DNA from 3 places in the Neorhizobium sp. LjRoot104 genome. Region 3 is predicted to be linked to each of the others. Evidence: riboswitches for the same ligand, from Rfam matches in the RefSeq annotation. Region 3 holds a riboswitch; each other region holds the start of a gene.
The links. Region 3 has a riboswitch for thiamine pyrophosphate ahead of thiB (thiamine ABC transporter substrate binding subunit). Riboswitches for the same ligand answer to the same signal wherever they lie in the genome.

Region 1 (7,123 bases), 1.5 Mb from region 3:
AGTTTATGTCAATTGCGTGAAAGCGGAAGTTTCGAACCCGAAAGCGCGCGCTCTTCGAGGACCGCGTGACGGTAGCGGAAGAGCTTGGCAGGCCGGCCGCCGGTCTCACTGGTCGCCTCGCCGGTTTCCTCGATCAGCTCCTGCTGGTCGATCAGCCGGCGGAAATTCGGCTTGTGCAGGGTGAGGCCTGCAAGCGCCTCGACGGTGTGCTGCAATTGCGACAGCGTAAAACTCTCCGGCATCAGTTCGAAGACCACCGGGCGGTATTTGATCTTGGCGCGCAGCCGGGCGATCCCGGTCGCCAGGATGCGGCGGTGATCGGCAAACATCGAACGGCCGAAACTTTTGGCCGCCGAGCAGCCCGCCTCGGTGACGAGCCCCGCCTCGTACATCAACTCATAACGCTGCAGGGCGAGATCTTCGTTCCAGGCGGCCCCATCGAGGCCGAAGGCGAAATCGACTCGGCGCTTGCGGTGCTCGCGCCGCGCCGGTTCGGCCGCAACCCAGTCCTGCAGGCGGCCGGTGATGGCACCCAGGATATCCGGCCTCCCGCCGCGATGATCCTCCCAGGGGAAATATTCGTACCAGCCATGCCAGCCGGGTTTGCCGGCGCCGGGTGCCGCCTGTTCGCGCACGAGGCCGAGATAGCTGATCGAGATCGTCCGCCCCTCGGCATCCTCATGGGTCCGGTCCCGGTCGGCGAACGTATAGAGCTGTTCGAGATAGCCGAGCGGATGGCCCGTCTGGTCCCCCACCCACTCGCGGAGCCCGGCCTGCAGGCTCCTGTGGCCGAGCTCGAAAGGGCCGGACGGCAGCGCATCGCCGGAGCGAACCGTCATGACGCGCGGCTCGTCGCCGGTGACGGCGGAAAGGACCGCGATCAGTTCCGCATGGGCAAGTCCGATGGTCAAGCAAACTCCGGGGTACGTAACATGCAACGCCGATCTGGCATGAAAATCACGTTACGCGAACCCCGGAGTTCAAATCAAACAATATCAGCGACTTGGCCTATTTGATTTCGACCGCGACGTCGCCGGTCGGCGGCACGGTCCTGATCAGCCCCATCTCCTGCATGAAGGCGGCAAAACGCTGATAGCGGCCCTGGTCGAGGGCGGCCGGGCGCTTGGCAAAACGCGGCAGCGTATCGAAGAAGGCCGTGCGGTTCAGCTCGTCGTCGAGGTTCGGATAGGCCTTGATGAAAAGCTGCGAGGCTTCCTGCGGATGGTTGGTGATGAAGATCGAGGCCTGTTCGACGGCATGCAGGAAACGCGGCAGGCGGCTGTCGGCAGCAAGATCGCGGCGGGTAACGAAGATCAGTTCGTCATAGGCCGGAACGCCATGCTCCTCCGGGAAGAACGCGCGGCCGGCATGGCCTTCCAGCTTCATCTGGGTCAGCTCGAAATTCCGGAAGCCGCCGAGCGTCGCATCCACCTTGCCGCCGATCAGCGAGGGCGACAGCGAGAAATTGACGTTGATCAGCTCCACGTCATCGTTGGAAAGGCCTTCCGAAGCCAGCATGCGCTTCAGCATCGCATCCTCGAATCCGGTGACGGAAAAGCCGACCTTCTTGCCCTTGAGGTCCTTGAGGCTCTTGATCGGACCGTCCGCCAGAACCGTGACGGTGTTGAGTGGGGTCTCGACCAGCGTCCCGAAACGCACGAGCGGCAGGCCGGCTTCGTGGTCGAGATAGAGATTGGGCTGGTAGTGGATGCCGATATCCGCCTGACCGGCCGAGACGAGACGCGGCACCGCGGAAGGGTCGGACGGCGGAATGAGTTCGACGTCCAGATTGGCATCGGCAAACAGGCCGCGCTGCTCGGCGATCACCATCGGCGCATGGTCCGGATTGACGAACCATTCGAGAAGCACGCTGAGCTTGTCGGCCGCCTGCGCGGAAGCGGGCGCGGCAAGGCTTGCCAGCGCGATGAAGGACGCGGTGAGGATACGGATCATGATCGGACGGAACTCCCTGATGCGGATTTGGCTGTGGATGAGAATGAAGGATCGGCTTCGCTGGCCCAGGGGGCGAGACCGGCGGTCAGCCGGTCGATGAGAAGCCGCAGGATGAGGGTGAGGATCGCGAGTATGACCATCGCCGCAAACACGGTGTCGGTCTGCATGCGCGCATTGGCCTGGACCATGACGAAACCGAGCCCGCCGGAAGCGCCGACCCACTCGCCGACGACCGCACCCAGCGGCGCGAGCGGTGCTGCGACCCGAAGGCCAGAGACGAGGCTCGGGATCGCCAGCGGCATGCGGATTGTCACCAGCGTCTGCCAGTGGCTCGCGCCCTCCAGCGAGACCGCATCGAGGATTTCCTGATCCGTGCGGCGAAGACCATCGGCAAAAGCCGATGCGACCGGAAAGAAGATGATGATCGTCGTCATCGCCACTTTCGAGGCAAGCCCGAAACCGAGCCAGAGAACCAGGATCGGCGCCAGAACGAAGACGGGAAAGGCCTGCAAGATCAGCACCATCGGCCAGACGAGGCGGCCAAGCCGCGGCAGCGCCGCAACGCCGAAGGCGGTGGCGATACCAAGGCCTGCGCCGATAACCAGACCGAGCGCGATTTCCGTCAGCGTGACGACGCTGTTTTGCAGCAGGAAACCCGGCTGCCGCCAGAAGGCGGAAGCGACGGCAAGGGGAGACGGCAAAATATAACGGGGCGGAGCGAACAGCCAGACGCCCGCTTGCCAGAGAACGACAAGCAGGACGAGGCCTATGACCGCATGGGACGCGCGCATGATGCTACACGTCGGACCTGCACGTCAGGGCCGGATACCCCTTGGGCACAACGGAAACAATGGATATCATCGGTCGATCTCCAGATCAGTCAATCACGGAGATCCAGGTGAAGCGGAGAAGAGAAAAATCGTCGGGCGACGCCTATTTCCGTTCCTACGCCGGCATGACCCGGATCAGGTTCAAGGGTCCGGCTCACCGCCATCTCAGCATCGTCAAGATGCCCCCCTCGGAATTGAGACGATAACTGTCGGTTTTCAGTATGCCTGTCAAGCGGGCCGGACGACCGGCCCGCTGTCGTTTCCCTTTTATCGTGCGTAGAGACGGTCGAGGCGAACCACCCTGCCGACCAGGACCAGCGCGATGACGGTGAAGACGATCAGCACCGCCGAGATCGCATGCGCGGTCGGCTCCAGGCTGAAGGTCGATTCCGAGTAGATGCGCACCGGCAGGGTCGTCAGGCGGGCGGTGGTGAGGAAGCTCGTGACGGTCACCTCGCCGAAACTCAGCAGGAAGCCGACGATGCCGGCGGCAAACAGCCCTGGCGCCAGTCCCGGCATGATGATCAGGAAGAACCGCCGCGCGGGGCTTGCCCCGAGGCTTGCAGCCGCTTCCTCCTGCGCCCGGTCGAGGCCCATGACCGAGGTCGTCAGCAACGTGATCGCGAAGGGCAGGATGACGATCACGTGGATTGCCACGAGGCCGAGGAACGGCGGCACGATCAGGTAGATCTGTAGCAGCCGCAGCATGCCGACGCCGATCGCCACATGCGGCAGCGACATCGGCAGCAGCCAGAAGGTCAGAAGCGCGGACCGGCCCTTGAACGGATAACGGGCGAGCGCAAACGCCGCCGGCAAAGAGAGCGCCAGCGCCACCAGCATCGAGGTGACCGCCAGTTGCACCGACACCCAGAAGGCGTCCGCATAGGTCCCCGCAAAGAACACCGCCTCGTACCATTTCAGCGTGAAGCCGCGGAAGCCGGAGGCGGTCGCCTGGGGCACGTCGTTGAAACTCTGGATGCAGACCAGCACCAGCGGCAGCAGCAGGAGCAGCAGCGAGGTGGCAAGCAGCAGTTTCGAAACAACCGGCCCCAGGATGTCGATGACAGGCACGATCCAGCGCGGAATGCTCAACGGATTGCTGGGCTTGCCCTTCAGCCACGGCATCAGGCGATTGAGGAGATAGGCGCACAGCGCCGCAAACGCGAGACCGGTCACGGTCATGATGATCGCAAGTGCTGCGGCAAGCGGCGCGTTGAGGTTCTTGATCGCCTCCTGCAGCACCAGCATGCCGGTCGTCCAGACCTTCTTGCCGCCAAGCAGCGAGGCGGAGACATAGGCCGTGGTCGCCATCAGGAAAACGATGACGGCACCGGACCGCAGGCCGGGCAGCGAAAGCGGCAGATCGACGGTGAGGAACCGCACAGCGGGAGAAGCGCCAAGGCTCTGGGCCGCCTCGTGAACGCGCGGAGACGTGTTCTGCAGGTTGTCGTAGAGCGCCAGCACCATGAACGGCAGGAAGACCTGCGCCAGCGCGACGGCGACCGCGCCGTGGGTGAACAGCATATATCTCGCCGGCGGAATGCCGACGAGGCCGGTGACCGAATTGATCAGCCCCTCCGGCGCGAGCAGCAGGATGATGCCGAGCGAGCGCACCACCACATTGGTGAGCAGCGGAATGAGGATCACCGCGAAGGCGGCCGCGCGGTATTTCACCGGCATGCGCGCCAGCCAGTGGGCGAGCGGATAACCGAGAAGCGCGGTGATGACGGTGACGCCGAGGCCGAGCAGGATGGTTTCGGAGACGACGCCGAAATAGAAACTGTCGGAGACGATGTCCCGGAACTGCGCGATCGACGGAGCTATGAAGAGCGGACCGAAAGGATCGGGATACTCGTGCAGGGAGAGCACGAGGACCACGAACATCGGCGCCGCAAAGGACAGAAGCAGCCAAAGGGTGACCGGCGCTGCAAGCGCCGGCCCGATCCAACGGTTCATCCCGCGATCTCCCGATCGTATTTCGCCTGCCACTTGGCGCGGCTGGCATTGATCACGTCCCAATCGAAATCGACGAGCTTGCTGACCTGTTCGTCGCCGAGCACGAGCTTCGACTTGAGGTCGTCCGGGACGGTGATGTTGCTGACGGTCGGCGAGTAGTAGATCTGGCGCGCATAGGCGAGCATGCAGGGCTCGGAGAGGTGCAGGTTGATCCACTCCTCGGCGAGTTTCTGGTTCTTCGTGCCTTCGGTGATGCACGCGACGTTCATCGAAAGCGCCTGTCCCTCGACCGGCTTGGCGATTGCGATATTGGGATTGCGGGTTTCGACATAGGACTGCGTGAAGCTGCCGAACTCGACGGAAAGGTCGGCGAGCTTCTGGTCGAACATTTCGAAGAGCTGCGCCTGGCTGCCCTGGATGGCGGCAAACGGCTTCAGTTGCTTGACCTTTTCGAAGGCGATGTCGGCGTTCTTTTCGTCGCCGCCCCAGACACGGGCCGCCATCATAAGCGCGGAAATGCCTTCGGCGCCGAGACCGTCCGGCCAGGCGATGCGGCCCTTCCATTCCGGGTTCCACATGTCCTTCCAGGAGGTGATCGGCTTCGACGCCTTGGTCTTGTCGTAGACGATCGTGCAGGGGTTGAAGGCAACGCCGTAACCGCCCTTGCGGGCGCTCGGATAAAGCGCCTCGAAGTTCTTGACGGCCGGCGTCGGCGCCTGGGTCACGCCGTCCTTCACGGCCTGTCGGCTCTCGAAGATGTTGAGATAAAGGACGTCGAAGCTCGGGCGGCCGCGTTCCGCATAGGCCCTCGCGCGCCGGTCACCGGTACCGCCGAGGACGTAGCTGACCTTGCAGCCGTATTTCTCGACCAGCGGCTTCTCGACGTGTTCCTTGACGATCTTTTCCTGCGCCCCGCCCCAGATGCCGACGACCAGTTCGTCGCCCTTCTTGGGCTCCTGCGCGGAGGCGGGACGGATGATGTGGAACGGTGCGGCAAGGCCGGCACCGGCAATCAGCTTGTTGAATGTACGACGCGAGAGAGTCATTTCGTGTTCCCCTTTTTCGGTCAGGTCTGTCCGTTCAGATGAATGTTGCGCCACCCGGCTGGGTCTGGATGCTGCACGGCGTCCCGAGGGGCGGAGGCGGCATATCCGAAGGCACGATCAGGCGGATCGTGCCGCATGCGGATTGGATATCGGCTTCGTACGTGTCGCCGAGGAAAGCTGCGTTGACGAGCGTGCCTGAGAGATGCAACGGCCCCGGTTCGTCGGAAAGCCTGAGGCGCGAGGCGCGCAGCACGAGACGGGTCGCACCGGAAGGCGCACCTTCGCAGGTGAGCCCAGGCGCGCTGAACAATCCATTCTCCGTCCGCCCCTCGATCACCGTGCGGGCGCCGAGGAAGGATGCGGTGAATGGCGAATGCGGCCGGTCGCAGAGCGCGACGGGCGTGCCGATCTCGGCAAGCAGTCCCTTGTTCATCACGGCGACGCGATCCGACATCGCAAGAGCCTCCTGCTGGTCGTGGGTGACGAACACGGTGGTGATGCCGAGCCGCTGCTGCAGCGTTCGGATTTCGGTGCGCATGTCGGCGCGAAGATGGGCGTCGAGGTTGGAAAGCGGCTCGTCGAGAAGAAGCACGTCCGGCTCGATCACCAAAGCGCGGGCGAGCGCCACGCGCTGCTGCTGACCGCCGGAAAGCTGGCCCGGATATCGGTCGTAATAGGCGCCGAGACCGACGGTATCGAGTGCCGCGGCGGCACGGGCACGGCATTCCGCCTTGCCGACATGGCGCATGCGCAGGCCGAAACCGATATTGTCCAGAGCCGTCAGATGCGGAAACAGCGCATAGGACTGGAAGACCACGCCGATATTGCGGGTATGCACCGGGCGCTTGCTGATGTCCTCGCCATTGAGGATGACGCGGCCTTCGGACGGCTGCACGAAGCCGGCGATCATCCTGAGCGTCGTCGTCTTGCCGCAGCCGGAAGGCCCGAGCAGCGACAGGAGTTCACCCTTGGCGACCTCGATCGTCAGGCCGCTGACGGCGACGGAGTCACCATAGGTGGCCGTGATGTTGTCGAGCGTCAGGTAGTGCTTATGCGACATTTTCGGGAGCCTCGGGCATGATCAGGCGGGAGCGCGTCGCCCCGCCATGGCAGATGGAAATGGTGATCGGTCGCCGCGCCATCTCGGGCACAGATGCGAACGGCCCGTCGCCGGGATGAACTTCGAAGGCCGGCGCGCCGGCGCCCTGCAGAGAAAGCCGCAGGGCAAAGCCTTCGGAGACTGTGACGCAGACCGGGCGGAGACTGATGCGCACCGGAACCTTTCCACCGCCTTCGAGTCGGGCATAACCCGTGCTGAGCACCCTCGCCTCTCCGGAC
Region 2 (7,123 bases), 180 kb from region 3:
TCGTGCGGATCAGGCGGAGACCTTGGCTGTTCATCAGCCGCGGCCGCCAGCGGGCACGAGGCCCGGGCTTTTCCAGATGCGGTTTCAACGCTCGGAAGCAGATCGACAGCGTTTCGGTGCCGGTCAGGTCCACCGCGACATCATGGCTTTCGAACATGCTTGTCGAGGACAGGATCAGCGTCTCGCCCAGAAACACCTCGGCCACAGTCGCAAGCCCGGCAAACCGCAGGATCGCCGGTCCGGGCGCTTCACCGGCAAGCGGGCAGCGATACCAGGCATCCCTGTCGATCAGCGGCCCGGGATTGTCGCGGTCGAAGCGGCCGGCGGCTTCCAGCGCGGCCGCGACCGTGCCGGGCACGCTGGCCGGGAGGCATTCCAGTCCCGAAGGAAGGTCGGACGGCAGCGTGTAGGCGCCGGGTTCCGTCAATGCCAGAGACCAGCCTTCGGCAAGAAGGCTGGTCTCTGAACCGATAGGGATAAGAAGGCTCACGCGGCCTCGCGGGCTTGGGCCAGCGTCGAGGCCAGGTCTCCCATCAGCAGGTCCCAGGCTTCGGCCGCCGGATCGAGCGCTGTTGCCAGCGGTTCGAACTTCCTGCGGGTCAGTGCGCGGGCAAGCTGGAACTGGGTGGATTTCGCCACTTCCGAAATCCTCAGCGCCTGCTGTTCGGGCTGGGCGAACGCCCTGTGGTTCAGCCAGGCGAGATGGCTCGCCAGCAGCTCGAAATTGGCACCGGCCTGCCGCAGCGTGTTGAACGCGTATTTGTGGAAGAAGCCGAAATCCCTGTCGGCGATCCGCTCCACCTGCGCCGGGAAGAGCTTTGCAAACGCCCGGATCGGATTCTCCTGCGGCCGCCGGGCGAAATGATGCCGGAGCAGCTTCCAGGCGGTTTCGCGAATGTCGCTGGCGTCCGGATAGGCGGCGGGGAACTTGGCGAACTCGGTATAGGGCAGGAAGGGCAGCGCGTCCGGGCTCGCGTTCAGCTGGAACAGGCCGTCGAAATCTTCGCCGGACAGGGTGAAGAAGCCGCCATTGTGGAAATAGTCGAGCTCGCGATGTTCGAGGTCCAGCCGGTTGATCGCAACCGTGGTCTTGCCATGTTCCTGGCGATAGGCGACGCCGCGTGTATCGGGGAGATAGAAGCTGTCGAGTTCGAGCAGCGTCAGCCGGCCGCGGCGGATCTGCTCCGCAACGTGCCATTCCGGCCGGTCGAAGATCGCCAGTTCGGTCACGCGGATGCCGAACAGGGTTTCGAGATCCTCCAGCGGCACCTTGAAGAAGGTGAACTGGTCGCCTTCGAAATCCTGGGTCAGGGTGAAGCCGAGCATGGCTTCCGGCGGCAGGCCCTGTGCCGAAAGCACCTCGATCCAAAGATCGACGTAACAATTGGTCTCCGGCCACATGCGCTCGGCCGAATGCAGCGCATGCGTCGTGTAGTTCGCCGGATCGAGCGCCGGAAATACCGCCGTCATTGGATCAGCCCCAGAGCGTGGCGCGGACGGAGCCCGGCCACTCTTTTACGTCCAGACCGTGCGTGTGGAAGAGTGCGAGCGCGATACGTTCGAGGCCGAAGCCGACGCAGGCCGTGTGAGCGACGCTGCCATCCTCCAGGTTGAGCCCCCATTTCAGGCCGAAACTGTCCTGATGATAGTTGAAGCTCATGCAGGCGGTGGGCTTGGCGACAGAGGTGATCGGGATCAGCAGTTCGAACTTCAGGTTCTGGTCGCGCTGGTTGTTGACCAGCATCTTGCCGGCGCGCCCGAAGAACGGGTCGTTGGCGATGTCGATCGTCACCTCGAGGCCGACCGACTTCATCATCTCGACGCCGCGGTCCATCCACAGCTGGCGGAAATCGGTAACGTGTTGTTCTGTCCCCATGCAGACATATTCGCGCATGCGGAACAGCTGCTGGCGGGCCGGATCCTTGGAGGGTTCGTGGCGGAAGCAGTAGCTCTGCAGGTCGAAGAGACCGCCGCCGGCGGGCAGGTTGCCGCGGCGCGCAACCGTCGGATAGAGCGGATAGCAAGCCGCGGGCGTCAGCACGATGTCGGTCGCCTCCTGGCCCTTGGTCCAGTCCTCCTCGCCGACCTCCATGCATTTCAGGAGGCTCATGTGGTCGAACTCGTTGCCGCAGAACGAATGCACCGTGCCGGCGAGCTGCGGAAAGCTCTTCATGTAGCCGCTGGTCTCGAAGAAGGCGCGGTTCATGCCCGGCGGGAAGCGCATGGCCTCGGCACCGTCGGCGCCGCCGACCTTGTCGATCAGGCGTTCAAAGGCGGCAATGACGTCTTCGAACTGGCCGCTTCGGCCATACAGTCCGTCAACGCCGGTCTCGATCAGCAGGCCTGCATCGAACAGGCGGTCGAGAAAGGGGACCTGAATATCCATGGCTTCACCTCATTCTTTCAACAAACTACATCTGAAATGACGGGGCGTCAGCCGAGCAGGCTGGTGTCCGGTTTCTGAACGAGCAGCATGGTCGACGTATTGCCGAGAATGCGGTCGTTGGAAATCATCAGCTGGGCGGAATGCGCATCGCGCAGGTGCCGGCCGAGGCTGTAAGGCGTACCGTTCTTGTAGCCCATGATGCCGCAGATGATCATCGCCTGGTTGATGATGGTCAGGATCGTCTCGGAGGAAGCCAGCTTGACGTTGTTCATGGCGATCGAAAAAGCCATGGACGATAGCTGGTCGTGATCCGCCTTGGCGTCCGCGTAGGTCTTGAGGCCGGACAGGATGCTCGCCTTGAGGAGCTGCAGCAGGTTCGAGGCTTCGGCGAGCCTCAGCGCGCCGGGCGGCTGGGTGCCGCCCGCCTTGCGGGCTGCGGCCCGCACGAAGGCCTGGGCGCGCAGTACCGCGTCGGCGGCGATCCCGTACCAGACCGCGCTCCAGAGGAGATGCGAGGTGGCGAGCATCGATTGCGCCGCGATCTCGGCGAACGGCTTCGGGAAGATCTGGACGGACGGCGCTTCGCCCCTGAAGAGAAAACCGTCCGAGCAGGTGCCGCGCATGCCGAGCGTATCCCAATCGACGGTTTTCTGCAGGGTATACTGGCCTTGTCTGAAGACGGTCATGACCTGGTCGGTCGGGGCGGCGTTCTCGCTGGAGCGCGAGGTGACCATGATCGCATCGGCATGGGCGCCGTAGGAAATCACCGTCGCATCCTTCGTCAGGCGGCAGGTGTCGCCCTCGACCTCGATCGCGCAGATCGAGTTGCGCATATTGCCGCCGATGCCGCCCTCGGTCGTCGCGGAGGCGACGAGAAGCTGGCGGCCGGCAAGTTCGCGCATGAAGTCCTTATGCCATTCACTGTCGCCACCGTGTTCCACGAGGCTCGAAACCTTGATCTGGTGCATGGCGAAAACCATGGCGCTTGCGGCGCAGGCCTGTCCCAGGATGGAGCAGACCTCGGCGATCTCGGTGATCGAGGCGCCATCGCCACCGAACGCGGTCGGGATCTGGATGCCGATCAGGCGCTCGGCCTTCATGGCATCGACCGCCTCGCTGGGGAAGCGGCCGTCACGGTCGACGTGGTCGGCAAATTCAGCCGCAACGGCTGCCACGCGGTGAGCGCGGGCGTTCAGGCTCATGTCGGCGGCAAAGGCGGGGAGGCTCATCTCAAGCGGCCTCGTGGGCTTTCAGGATATGCGAAACCGTCTGCTCGATCGCCGCTATGCTGGCGAAGGACTTGCGGTTCAAAAGGCTGTCCGGAAACTCGATGTCGAAGGCCTCTTCCAGGCCGAGCATCAGTTGTACGGATGCAAAGGAGGAGAGACCGGCCGCATAAAGATCGGCGCCGTCTTCCAGTTCAGTCACCGCGACCGGAAGGCCGCCTACCCGTGTCAGCAATTCGCGAATGGTCTCGTTCATCTCGACATCTCCGGATCGTTCGAATTCTGCGTTCATCGCTGGGGACCTTATTACGCAGGAAAGCATAAGATTCCGGAAATGAACGTCGTGAAGTTAGGGATGCGGGATTCCGTAAAATCCGATCGATCGGCATCGGCATGGGCCGGCTTGACATGAACGGCCCGCGGGTTTCTGATGGCGCCATTCACCAGGGGGGTCCCGTCAAGGGGCTGAGATACTGCTGGTCGGACCGGCTTTGGCCGGCCGAGGCGCAGTGACCCGTTGAACCTGATCCAGTTCATACTGGCGTAGGGACGGTGCGGGCGCAGCGGCAGCCAGGGCGGGTATCCGTCCTTCGGATTCCGAGGTGTTTTTCCATCATTCCAACACTGGAACTGGGTCTCCAAACGTCAAACCTTGGAGCCTCGAGCCATGAATATTGCAACCACCAAGCTCACGCCGGTCGTCACCACCGGCCCGCTTCCCGCCTCCACGAAAGTCCTGAAAGCAGGAACGATCCATCCGGACATCCGCGTGCCGATGCGCCAGATCGCATTGCATCCGACATCCGGCGAACCGCCGGTCACCGTCTACGATTCCTCCGGACCCTATACCGCAGAAGGCACCGTGATCAGCATCGATGCCGGCCTGCCGCGCCTGCGCGAAAGCTGGATTGTCGCTCGCGGTGATGTCGAAACCTATGAAGGCCGTTTCGTCAGGCCGGAGGATAACGGCTTCGTTTCCGGCGACCGGCTGACGCCGGAATTTCCCGTTCGCAACCAGCCCTTCAAGGCGAAAGCGGGCAGGGCCGTCACCCAGCTCGCCTACGCCCGGGCCGGCATCGTCACCCCGGAAATGGAATTTATCGCCATCCGTGAAAACCTCGGCCGTCAGGCGGCCAGGGAGCCGCTTATCCGCGATGGCGAGAGTTTTGGCGCCCATGTGCCGGATTTCGTGACGCCGGAATTTGTCCGCCGGGAGGTGGCGGAAGGCCGGGCGATCATTCCCGCCAACATCAACCATCCCGAATCCGAACCGATGATCATCGGCCGCAATTTCCTGGTCAAGATCAACGCCAATATCGGCAATTCGGCCGTCACCTCCTCGATGGCCGAGGAGGTCGAGAAGATGGTCTGGGCGATCCGCTGGGGCGCCGATACGGTCATGGACCTGTCGACCGGCCGCAACATCCACAATATCCGGGAATGGATCATCCGCAATTCGCCGGTGCCGATCGGCACCGTGCCGCTCTATCAGGCGCTCGAAAAGGTGAACGGTATCGCCGAGGACCTGACCTGGGAGGTCTATCGCGACACGCTGATCGAGCAGGCCGAGCAAGGCGTCGATTATTTCACCATCCATGCAGGCGTGCGGCTTTCCTATATCCCGCTCACCGTCAATCGCGTCACCGGCATCGTTTCCCGCGGCGGCTCGATCATGGCCAAGTGGTGCCTGCATCACCACAGGGAGAGTTTTCTCTACGAGCATTTCGAGGAAATCTGCGATATCGCCCGGGCCTATGACGTGTCGTTCTCGCTGGGCGACGGCCTGCGTCCGGGATCGATCGCCGACGCGAACGATGCGGCGCAGTTTGTGGAACTGGAAACGCTCGGCGAACTCACGAAGATCGCCTGGGCGAAGGATTGCCAGGTGATGATCGAAGGCCCCGGCCATGTGCCGATGCACAAGATCAAGGAAAACATGGACAAGCAGCTCGCGGTCTGCGGCGAGGCGCCGTTTTATACGCTCGGGCCGCTGACCACCGACATCGCGCCGGGTTACGATCACATCACGTCCGGCATCGGGGCCGCGATGATCGGCTGGTTCGGCACCGCCATGCTTTGTTACGTGACGCCGAAGGAACATCTCGGCCTGCCGGACCGCAACGACGTGAAAGTCGGCGTCATCACCTACAAGATCGCGGCGCATGCCGCCGATCTCGCCAAGGGCCATCCGGCGGCGCAGGTGCGCGACGACGCGCTGTCGCGTGCCCGGTTCGAATTCCGCTGGGAGGATCAGTTCAACCTGTCGCTCGATCCGGAAACGGCGCGATCGATGCATGACGAAACCTTGCCGAAGGAGGCGCACAAGGTGGCGCATTTCTGCTCCATGTGCGGCCCGAAATTCTGTTCGATGCGGATTTCTCACGATATCCGTGCCGAGGCACAGAAGGAGGGTCTTGAGGCGATGGCCGCCAGGTATCGCGACGGGGGCGATCTTTACATGCCGGTGGGGGAAGGGTGAGCTGGCCGGCTGCTGATAAACGAGGCTATGCTTTTATTTCTCCCCCTTCAAGGCAGGGCTATAGCATATGAAGATGTGAAGCGGTGCGTGGAGCCCCTCCCCCTTGTGGGGAGGGGTTGGGGAGGGGCTTCGCCGAGCATGAAACCCCTCCCGCCTGCCGGCCACCCTCCCCACAAGAGGGAGGGTTAGACGTGCCACACCGTCGCGCTCCGTATGCGATCTCCCCTTGAAGGGGAGACGTCCGGCAAGACAGAGAGGTAGGCGGGTATGCTTTCCAATGCTGTCTTTCCATGGTTGCCCGTGGATAATTCGTCACCGCCTTCCAGCATCTTCAATGACTTGCTCCATTTCTCATCCCCGGCCTCCAGCTTTCCGCCTACAATCCTCCCGCTTCCGTCGCCGGAGTGTTTCGCGAGACGTTCGCGGGCAGGCGGGGGCCGGCGCCCTCATTCGATCCGTAACGTGCGGGGAAGGTGAGGGAGGTGAAAGCCATGGCGGTGCTGTCTTCGGATGAAGCCGCCTATCAAGCCTCCCCCTGGCCGCCGGGCCGGGTTCGGTTGAGCCGTCCAAGTGGCAAGCCCGTCCCGAAAGGATGGGCGTGAACGAAGCCACGCAGCGGGGCGAGGTGATCACCTGTAGGGGCCGGAAGCCCCGAAAAGACGCCGAAGGCCACGCGAATGCGGAGCCACCGAATTAAAATCTATTTGAGGTTCCGCATTCGTGTGGGCTCTCCAGAACACGGGCAAAAGCTGTCGCGTGACGGTACACGCGCGTCACTTCGGAGGATATTGATGTTCTTCACCGCGGAAATCGCTCACCGAATAACAGCCGCCGTCGCTCCGCACCGCGCTTTCGCCGATCACCGCCTTGCCGTGGCCGCCGGGAATATCCAGGACGTAGGTCGGCTGGCAGAGGCCGGAAATGGTGCCGCGCAGGGCCGAGACGATCTTCTGGCCCTCGGCGATGTCGAGCCGGAAATGGCTGGTGCCGGGCGCAAGGTCCGGGTGGTGCAGGTAATAGGGTTTGACGCGG
Region 3 (7,123 bases):
CCCGTTCCCGGCTCGCCTTTCACCAGCAGCGGGCGTTCGAGCCGGATCGCGGCGTTGACCGCCACCATCAGATCCTTGTCGGCAATATAGTCCGCGGTACCCTGAAACTGCATTTCGGCATCCTGATCGATCAACGCGCCGCAAACTAAAAGCTCATCCCCGGCGGTGCAACAGCTTTCCCTTTGTGCCGGCTTTGCGCTATGGGCAATGCGCATGAGCCATTCGACCTTCACCATTCTGCTTGGCGGCAATCTGACCGTCACCGACCGCCTGCGCGACGCGGTCGCCGGCAGCCGCCTCATCGCGGCCGACAGCGGCATGCGCCACGCGGTGGCGCTGGGTGTGACGCCGGAACTCTGGGTCGGCGATTTCGATTCCTCCGATGCCGCGCTGATCGCGCAGTTCCCGGGCGTCGAACGGCAGGCCTTTCCGCCGGCCAAGAACGAGACGGACGGCGAGATCGCCACTGCCGAGGCGATCCGGCGCGGGGCCACGCGACTGATCTTCGCCGGCGCGATGGGCGGCGAGCGCAGCGATCATGCGCTCCAGCACTTCTTTCATGCGATGAACCTGGCGGAAAGCGGCCTTGACGTCATGCTCGCCGCCGGCGACGAAGAGGCAACCCCTCTCCTCCCCGGCAATGGCAAGACGCTCGACCTGCCCCGGGGCTCGCTCTTTTCCGTCGTCGGTTTTTCAGCCCTCGAAGGGCTCGATATCATCGGCGCACGATATCCGCTCGACAACTTCTCGCTTCCCTTCGGCTCCTCGCGCACCGTCTCCAACGTTGCGGAAGGCCCTGTGGAATTCCATCTAAAGAGCGGCAGGGCGATGATCCTTGCCCGCCCCTACGACTTTACAGGAGCCTGACTTTGGCGCCCCCAATTCTGAAACTCGACGATATCTTCCTGAGCTTCGGCGGTGCGCCGCTGCTCGCCGGCGCCGGCATGCAGGTGGAGCCTGGCGACCGCATCTGCCTCGTCGGCCGCAACGGTTCCGGCAAATCGACCCTGATGAAGATCGCCGCCGGCATGGTCGAGCCCCAGTCAGGCGAGGTATTCCGTCATCCATCCTCGACCATCCGCTATCTCGAACAGGCACCGGATTTCGCCGGGTTTTCGACCGTGCAGGCCTATGCCGAAGCAGGCCTCGGCCCGGGCGACGATCCCTATCGCGTCACCTATCTGCTCGAACATCTGGGCCTCACCGGCCAGGAAGACCCGAACACGCTCTCCGGCGGCGAGTCCCGCCGCGCGGCGCTTGCCCGCGTCATGGCGCCCGAGCCGGACATCCTGATGCTCGACGAGCCGACCAACCATCTCGACCTGCCGACCATCGAATGGCTGGAAGACGAGTTGCGCAAGACCAGAAGCGCGCTGGTGGTGATCTCCCACGACAGGCGTTTCCTCGAAAAGGTCTCGAATGCCACCGTCTGGCTCGACCGCGGCACGTCGCGACGCCTCAACCGCGGTTTCGGCGAGTTCGAAGCCTGGCGCGATGAGGTGCTGGAGGCGGAAGAGCTGGAACAGCACAAGCTCGGCAAGGCGATCGAGCGCGAGGAACACTGGCTGCGCTACGGCGTCACCGCCCGTCGCAAGCGCAACATGCGCCGCCTCGGCGAACTGCAGACGATGCGCAGCAATTATCGCGGCCACAAGGGACCGCAGGGCACGGTGCAGGCGAGCGTCAGCGAAGGCCGCGAATCCGGCAAGCTGGTCATCGAGGCGGAAAACATCACCAAGAGCTATGACCGGCCGATCGTCGCGCCGTTCTCGATCCGCGTGCATCGCGGCGACTGCATCGGTCTCGTCGGCCCGAACGGCGCCGGCAAGACGACGCTTCTGAAAATGCTGACCGGCCAGCTGGCGCCCGATACCGGCACCGTCAAGCTCGGCACCAATCTGGAAATCGCAACGCTCGACCAGAAGCGCGAAGACCTGAACCCCGAAGACACGCTGTCCCATTATCTGACGGACGGTCGTGGCGAGACGCTGCTGGTCAACGGCGAGCAGCGGCATGTCGCGGGCTACATGAAGGACTTTTTGTTCCAGCCGGAACAGATCAGGACACCGATCAAGAACCTCTCCGGCGGCGAGCGCGCCCGGCTGATGCTCGCCCGCATCATGGCAAGGCCCTCGAACCTCTTGATATTGGACGAACCGACCAACGACCTCGACATCGAGACGCTCGACCTGCTGCAGGAAATCGTCGCCGGCTACACCGGCACCGTCATCCTCGTCAGCCACGACCGAGACTTCCTCGACCGGACCGTGACCTCGACCATCGCCCCCGCCAATCCCGACGCACCGGACGGCCGCTGGATCGAGTATGCCGGCGGCTACACCGATATGCTGGCGCAGCGCAAAGGCGCGCAGGAAGAAAGGCGTCGCGCGGAAAAGGCGGACAAGGCAAAAGCCGATGCGGCGGTTCCCGCCGCCGAAGCCCCCCGGGGCAAGGGCAAGCTCTCCTTCAAGCAGAAGTTCGCGCTCGAAAACCTGCCGAAGGAAATGGCAAAGGCGCAGGCCGAGATCGCCGCCCGCGAGGAGAAAATGGCCGATCCGAACCTCTTCAGCAAGGATCCGGCCGCCTTCAACAAGCTGGCGGCGGAGATGGAAAAGCTGCGTCAAAGCATCAGCAAAATGGAAGAGGAATGGCTGGAACTCGAAATGCTGCGTGAGGAAATCGAAGGCTGATTTGCGATTTGTTAAGCTTAACAAGTAGTTAGCTGAAAAAATATTTGTCGCGGACCGGAACATATGATGTCCCGAGACGTTCTCAGTGTGAACAGTGGTCGAGATGTCCCGGGGACGCATCGGCCTTCCGGGAACCGATCAACCGAATGGGGGCATCCAATGCTGACAAATGTTACGCGTCGTCGGCTGGCCACTGAGGCGATGAATCAAAGAGTTATGATCGTCGAAGACGAGTTTCTGATCGCGCTCGATGTGGCAGAGACGATCGAATCCATGGGCCTGAAAGTCGCTGGTTTTGCCAATGCCCGCAAACACGCCCTGGCGCTCGCTGCCTATGCCGATATTGCCCTCGTCGATGTCAATCTTTCCGACGGTCGGACCGGTCCGGAGATCGGCCGCGAGCTTGCGGAGCAGTATGGCATCACCGTCGTGTTCATGACGGGCAACCCGGACGACGTGGAAGCCGGCATCAAAGGGTCGCTCGGCGTCCTCACCAAACCGGTCATGCCTGATGTGGTCGAGAAGACGATCGACTATGCCGTCGCCAACCGTCTCGGCGGGATGGCGGTCGTTCCGCGTGAACTCAAAGTGTTTTCCCAGAACCACTGAGGAATTTTAATCCTGCGGGATCCGCCCGTGGCCAGCAAGAAACAGCCTCTTGCCAGCCATTCCCGCCGCCGCTAAATCTGATCCGCTCTAACGGGGTGCCGCGCGTTTTCACGCGGCTGAGAGGCCTTTGGCCAACCCGCGGAACCTGATCCGGTTAACACCGGCGGAGGGATTAGACGGCTCTTCATCAGCGCCTGGTCCCCTTTGTCACAAAGCGAGGAGGCGCTGATGCGCAGGACCATTCTTTCCATATTCTCGGCCGCAGCCGCCCTTTGCCTTTCCGCGCCGGTCGAGGCGCAGGAAAAGACGCTGACCGTCTACACCTACGAGAGCTTCATTTCCGACTGGGGTCCAGGTCCCAAGGTGAAAGAGGCGTTCGAGAAGACCTGCGCCTGCAAGCTGAATTTCGTCGGCGTCGCCGACGGCGTCGCGCTTCTCACCCGCCTGAAACTCGAAGGCCCGAGTACCGATGCCGATATCGCGCTCGGCCTCGACACCAACCTGATCTCCGAGGCAAAGGCGACCGGCCTGTTCGAGCCGCATGGGCTCGACGCATCCGCCGCCAAGGTGCCGGGCAATTACAGCGACGACACGTTCATTCCCTATGACTACGGGCATTTCGCCGTCGTCTACGACACCCAGGCGATGAAGAACCCGCCGAAGAGCCTCAAGGAACTGGTGGACGGCGATCCGGCCCAGAAGATCGCAATAGAGGACCCGCGCACCTCGACACCCGGCCTCGGCCTGCTGCTCTGGGTGAAATCGGTCTATGGCGACAAGGCGCCGGAAGCCTGGGCAAAACTCAGGAAACGCGTGCTGACCGTCACGCCCGGCTGGTCGGAAGCCTATGGTCTCTTCACCAAGGGCGAAGTGCCGATGGTGTTTTCCTACACGACCTCTCCGGCTTACCACATGGTCGAGGAAAAGACCGACCGCTATCAGGCCGCCTCCTTCTCGGAAGGCCATTACATCCAGATCGAGGTCGCCGGCCTGCTGAAGGGCGGGAAAGACAGGGATCTGGCGAAACAGTTCCTGAAATTCATGGTGTCGCCAGCCTTCCAGGACGTCATCCCGACCACCAACTGGATGATGCCGGCGGCCAAGACGTCCGAGCCGCTTCCCGACGCCTTCGGCAAGCTGGTTCAGCCGGCAAAGACGTTCCTCATGGGCTCGGACGAAGTCGCCAGGAACCGTCAGGCCTGGATCGACGAATGGCTGACAGCCATGAGCATGAATTGATCCTATGCTGACGAGGGCCGAGCGGAGACGGGGAGTAATCTGCGGGCTGCTGAGCCTGGCCGGCATCACCCTCTTCGTCGGCATGGCGGTCGCCGCACTTCTGTCCTTCGATGCCGGCCGCAGCCAGGGCCGGCTGTTCACCGTCTATACCTGGCGAATTCTGCGCTTCACCCTGTTACAGGCGGCTCTCTCGACACTACTGTCAGTGGTTTTCGCGCTCCCCGTCGCCTTAGCACTCGCGCGCCGTTCAGGTTTTCCGGGCCGGATCTGGATCATCCGGCTGATGGCATTGCCGATGGGTCTGCCGGTGCTGATCGGCGCGCTTGGGCTGATCGGCATCTGGGGCCGGCAAGGGGTAATGAACAGCCTGCTGTTGAAACTGGGCCTCGAGCAGCCGGTCAGCATTTACGGGCTATCCGGCATCCTTCTCGCGCATGTGTTCTTCAACCTGCCGCTTGCCGCGCGGCTGTTGCTGGCGGCGCTGGAGCGGCTGCCGGCGGAATACTGGCTGCTTTCGTCGAGCCTGGGAATGAAATCCTTTTCCGTCTTCCGTTTCATCGAGTGGCCGGCGGCGCGCCGGGTCATTCCCGGCATAACGGGCCTGATCTTCATGCTCTGCGCCACGAGTTTCACGCTTGTCCTGGTGCTCGGCGGAGGGCCGGCCGCAACGACGCTCGAAGTGGCGATCTACCAGTCCCTGCGCTTCGATTTCGACCCGCCGCGCGCCATCGCGCTGTCGCTGCTGCAGATCGTCATCACGGCGCTGATCCTGATCGCGATCTCGCTTCCTCCAGCCCCTGACGACGCTGGTGTCACCGCTGGCCGGGCGACACGCCGGTTCGATGGCCGAACGTTGCCGGCAAGGCTTTGGGATGCTCTCGCTATCCTGCTTGCCACGACATTCCTGATCCTGCCGCTCGCATCCATCCTTGGCGCGGGCGTCCAGGCCAATCTCTGGAGCCTCGTCAAGAGCGCCGCCTTCCTGCGCGCCGCCTGGACCAGTTTCACCATTGCGCTTTCCGCCGGCCTGCTGGCTGTTCTGACCTCCCTGGCTATCATTGCTGGGCGCGGTGCAATCGCAGACATGAAGCGGCCCGGCGGAACGGCCAGGGCGTTTTCCCTGTCCTTGGGCGGAATGTCCTCGCTGGTGCTGCTCGTGCCGCCGGTCGTGCTCGGAACCGGCTGGTTCCTGATGCTGCGCCCGTTCGGCGACGTCGCGCGCTTCGCCCCGGCGCTGGTCGCGATCATCAACATGCTGATGGCGCTTCCTTTCGTGATGCGCGTTTTGTCGCCCGCCGTCGAAATACATCGCAAACGGACGGGCAGGCTTGCAGCAGGCCTTGGCCTCTCGGGCTTTTCACGCTGGCGGAGGATCGATCTGCCGGTTCTGGCAAAGCCGCTGCTGACGGCGCTGTCCTTTGCCATGGCGCTCTCGCTCGGCGACCTCGGCGCGGTGGCGCTGTTCGGCTCCAGCGAGCTCACCACCCTGCCCTGGCTTGTCTATAGCCGGCTATCCAGCTATCGCACCAATGATGCCGACGGGCTGGCGCTCATCCTAGGCATTATCTGCCTGGGGCTGACGATGATCGGCACTGCTGGCCGGAAGGAAGCAAGCCATGACTGACGGCGTCGCGATGGACAGGGTTGAACTGAAGCTGGGCACGAAGGAATTCCGCTTCGATTGCCTGCTCCCTGCCGGCGCCGTGACCGCGATCACCGGCCCGTCCGGCTCCGGAAAATCGACATTCCTCAACCTCGTTGCCGGCTTCGAGACGCCCGACCGCGGCCGTATCCTGATCGCCGGCGCGGACGTGATGGAGAAACACCCGTCGGAGCGACCGGTCTCGCTGATCTTTCAGGACAACAATCTCTTCGCCCATCTGGACCTCGCCACCAATATCGGGCTCGGCATCAGCCCGTCGCTCAAATTGTCCGGCAGCGACCGGACGGCGATCTCGCAGGCGCTGGAGCGTGTCGGGCTGGGCGGTTTTGAAAAACGGACACCCGGCACGCTCTCCGGCGGCGAAAGGCAGCGCGCCGCCTTTGCCCGGGCCCTGGTTCGCAGAAAACCGGTCCTGCTGATGGACGAGCCGTTCGCGGCGCTCGACCCCGGCCTGCGGCTTTCGATGGCCAACCTGCTCATCGACCTGCATCGCGAGACGGGCAACACGGTGCTGATCGTCACCCACGATCCGGATGAGGTCGGCCGATTGGCCGACCATGCGATCTTCATCGACCACGGGCATATCCTGCTGCAGGCACCGGCCGAGGAATTCCTTGGGCAGCGCGATATTCCGCCACTCGCCGAATTTCTCTCCGGCTGATCAGGCCGCCTTTGCCCGGAACCAGGCGCCGGAGCGGATGGCGAGCAACAGGATCCCGCCGTAAGCGACCAGCCCGGCGGCCAGCGCAAAGAACAATCCGTTCAGGGAGCCGGCGAGTTCCAGGGCCAGCCAACCACCAAACCCCGCGATGGCGAGCCTCAGGAAACCGCAGGCAAGCGGCCAGAGCAACTGTCCCGCACCTTGCGAGGCGAAATAGAGCGCCAGCCCCGCACCGAAGAAACCGTAGACCGGCCCGACGAT

Region 1: it holds a riboswitch for thiamine pyrophosphate, as region 3 does, so the genes downstream of both, ACSQ8R_RS10980 (ABC transporter permease) here and thiB (thiamine ABC transporter substrate binding subunit) in region 3, are expected to answer to the same signal.
Region 2: it holds a riboswitch for thiamine pyrophosphate, as region 3 does, so the genes downstream of both, thiC (phosphomethylpyrimidine synthase ThiC) here and thiB (thiamine ABC transporter substrate binding subunit) in region 3, are expected to answer to the same signal.

The regions. Positions count from the first base shown of each region.
Region 1 is NZ_CAXURS020000001.1:2,194,286-2,201,408, forward strand. It holds gene ACSQ8R_RS10970 (NUDIX hydrolase) at 9-911, opposite strand; gene ACSQ8R_RS10975 (ABC transporter substrate-binding protein) at 1,009-1,953, opposite strand; gene ACSQ8R_RS10980 (ABC transporter permease) at 1,950-2,744, opposite strand; TPP riboswitch at 2,879-2,982, opposite strand; gene ACSQ8R_RS10985 (ABC transporter permease subunit) at 3,051-4,739, opposite strand; gene ACSQ8R_RS10990 (ABC transporter substrate-binding protein) at 4,736-5,785, opposite strand; gene ACSQ8R_RS10995 (ABC transporter ATP-binding protein) at 5,820-6,845, opposite strand; gene ACSQ8R_RS11000 (CocE/NonD family hydrolase) at 6,835-7,123, opposite strand, start outside.
Region 2 is NZ_CAXURS020000001.1:3,878,803-3,885,925, reverse strand. It holds gene ACSQ8R_RS19060 (glycosyl hydrolase 2 galactose-binding domain-containing protein) at 1-490, opposite strand, end outside; gene ACSQ8R_RS19055 (DUF1839 family protein) at 487-1,470, opposite strand; gene ACSQ8R_RS19050 (amino acid--[acyl-carrier-protein] ligase) at 1,475-2,386, opposite strand; gene ACSQ8R_RS19045 (acyl-CoA dehydrogenase family protein) at 2,434-3,615, opposite strand; gene ACSQ8R_RS19040 (acyl carrier protein) at 3,617-3,868, opposite strand; TPP riboswitch at 4,048-4,180, shown strand; gene thiC (phosphomethylpyrimidine synthase ThiC) at 4,280-6,091, shown strand; gene ACSQ8R_RS19030 (lysine-2,3-aminomutase-like protein) at 6,865-7,123, opposite strand, start outside.
Region 3 is NZ_CAXURS020000001.1:3,695,569-3,702,691, forward strand. It holds gene ACSQ8R_RS18275 (AAA family ATPase) at 1-113, opposite strand, end outside; gene ACSQ8R_RS18280 (thiamine diphosphokinase) at 208-867, shown strand; gene ACSQ8R_RS18285 (ABC-F family ATP-binding cassette domain-containing protein) at 870-2,690, shown strand; gene ACSQ8R_RS18290 (response regulator) at 2,850-3,299, shown strand; TPP riboswitch at 3,381-3,488, shown strand; gene thiB (thiamine ABC transporter substrate binding subunit) at 3,528-4,538, shown strand; gene thiP (thiamine/thiamine pyrophosphate ABC transporter permease ThiP) at 4,543-6,162, shown strand; gene ACSQ8R_RS18305 (thiamine ABC transporter ATP-binding protein) at 6,155-6,862, shown strand; gene ACSQ8R_RS18310 (MATE family efflux transporter) at 6,863-7,123, opposite strand, start outside.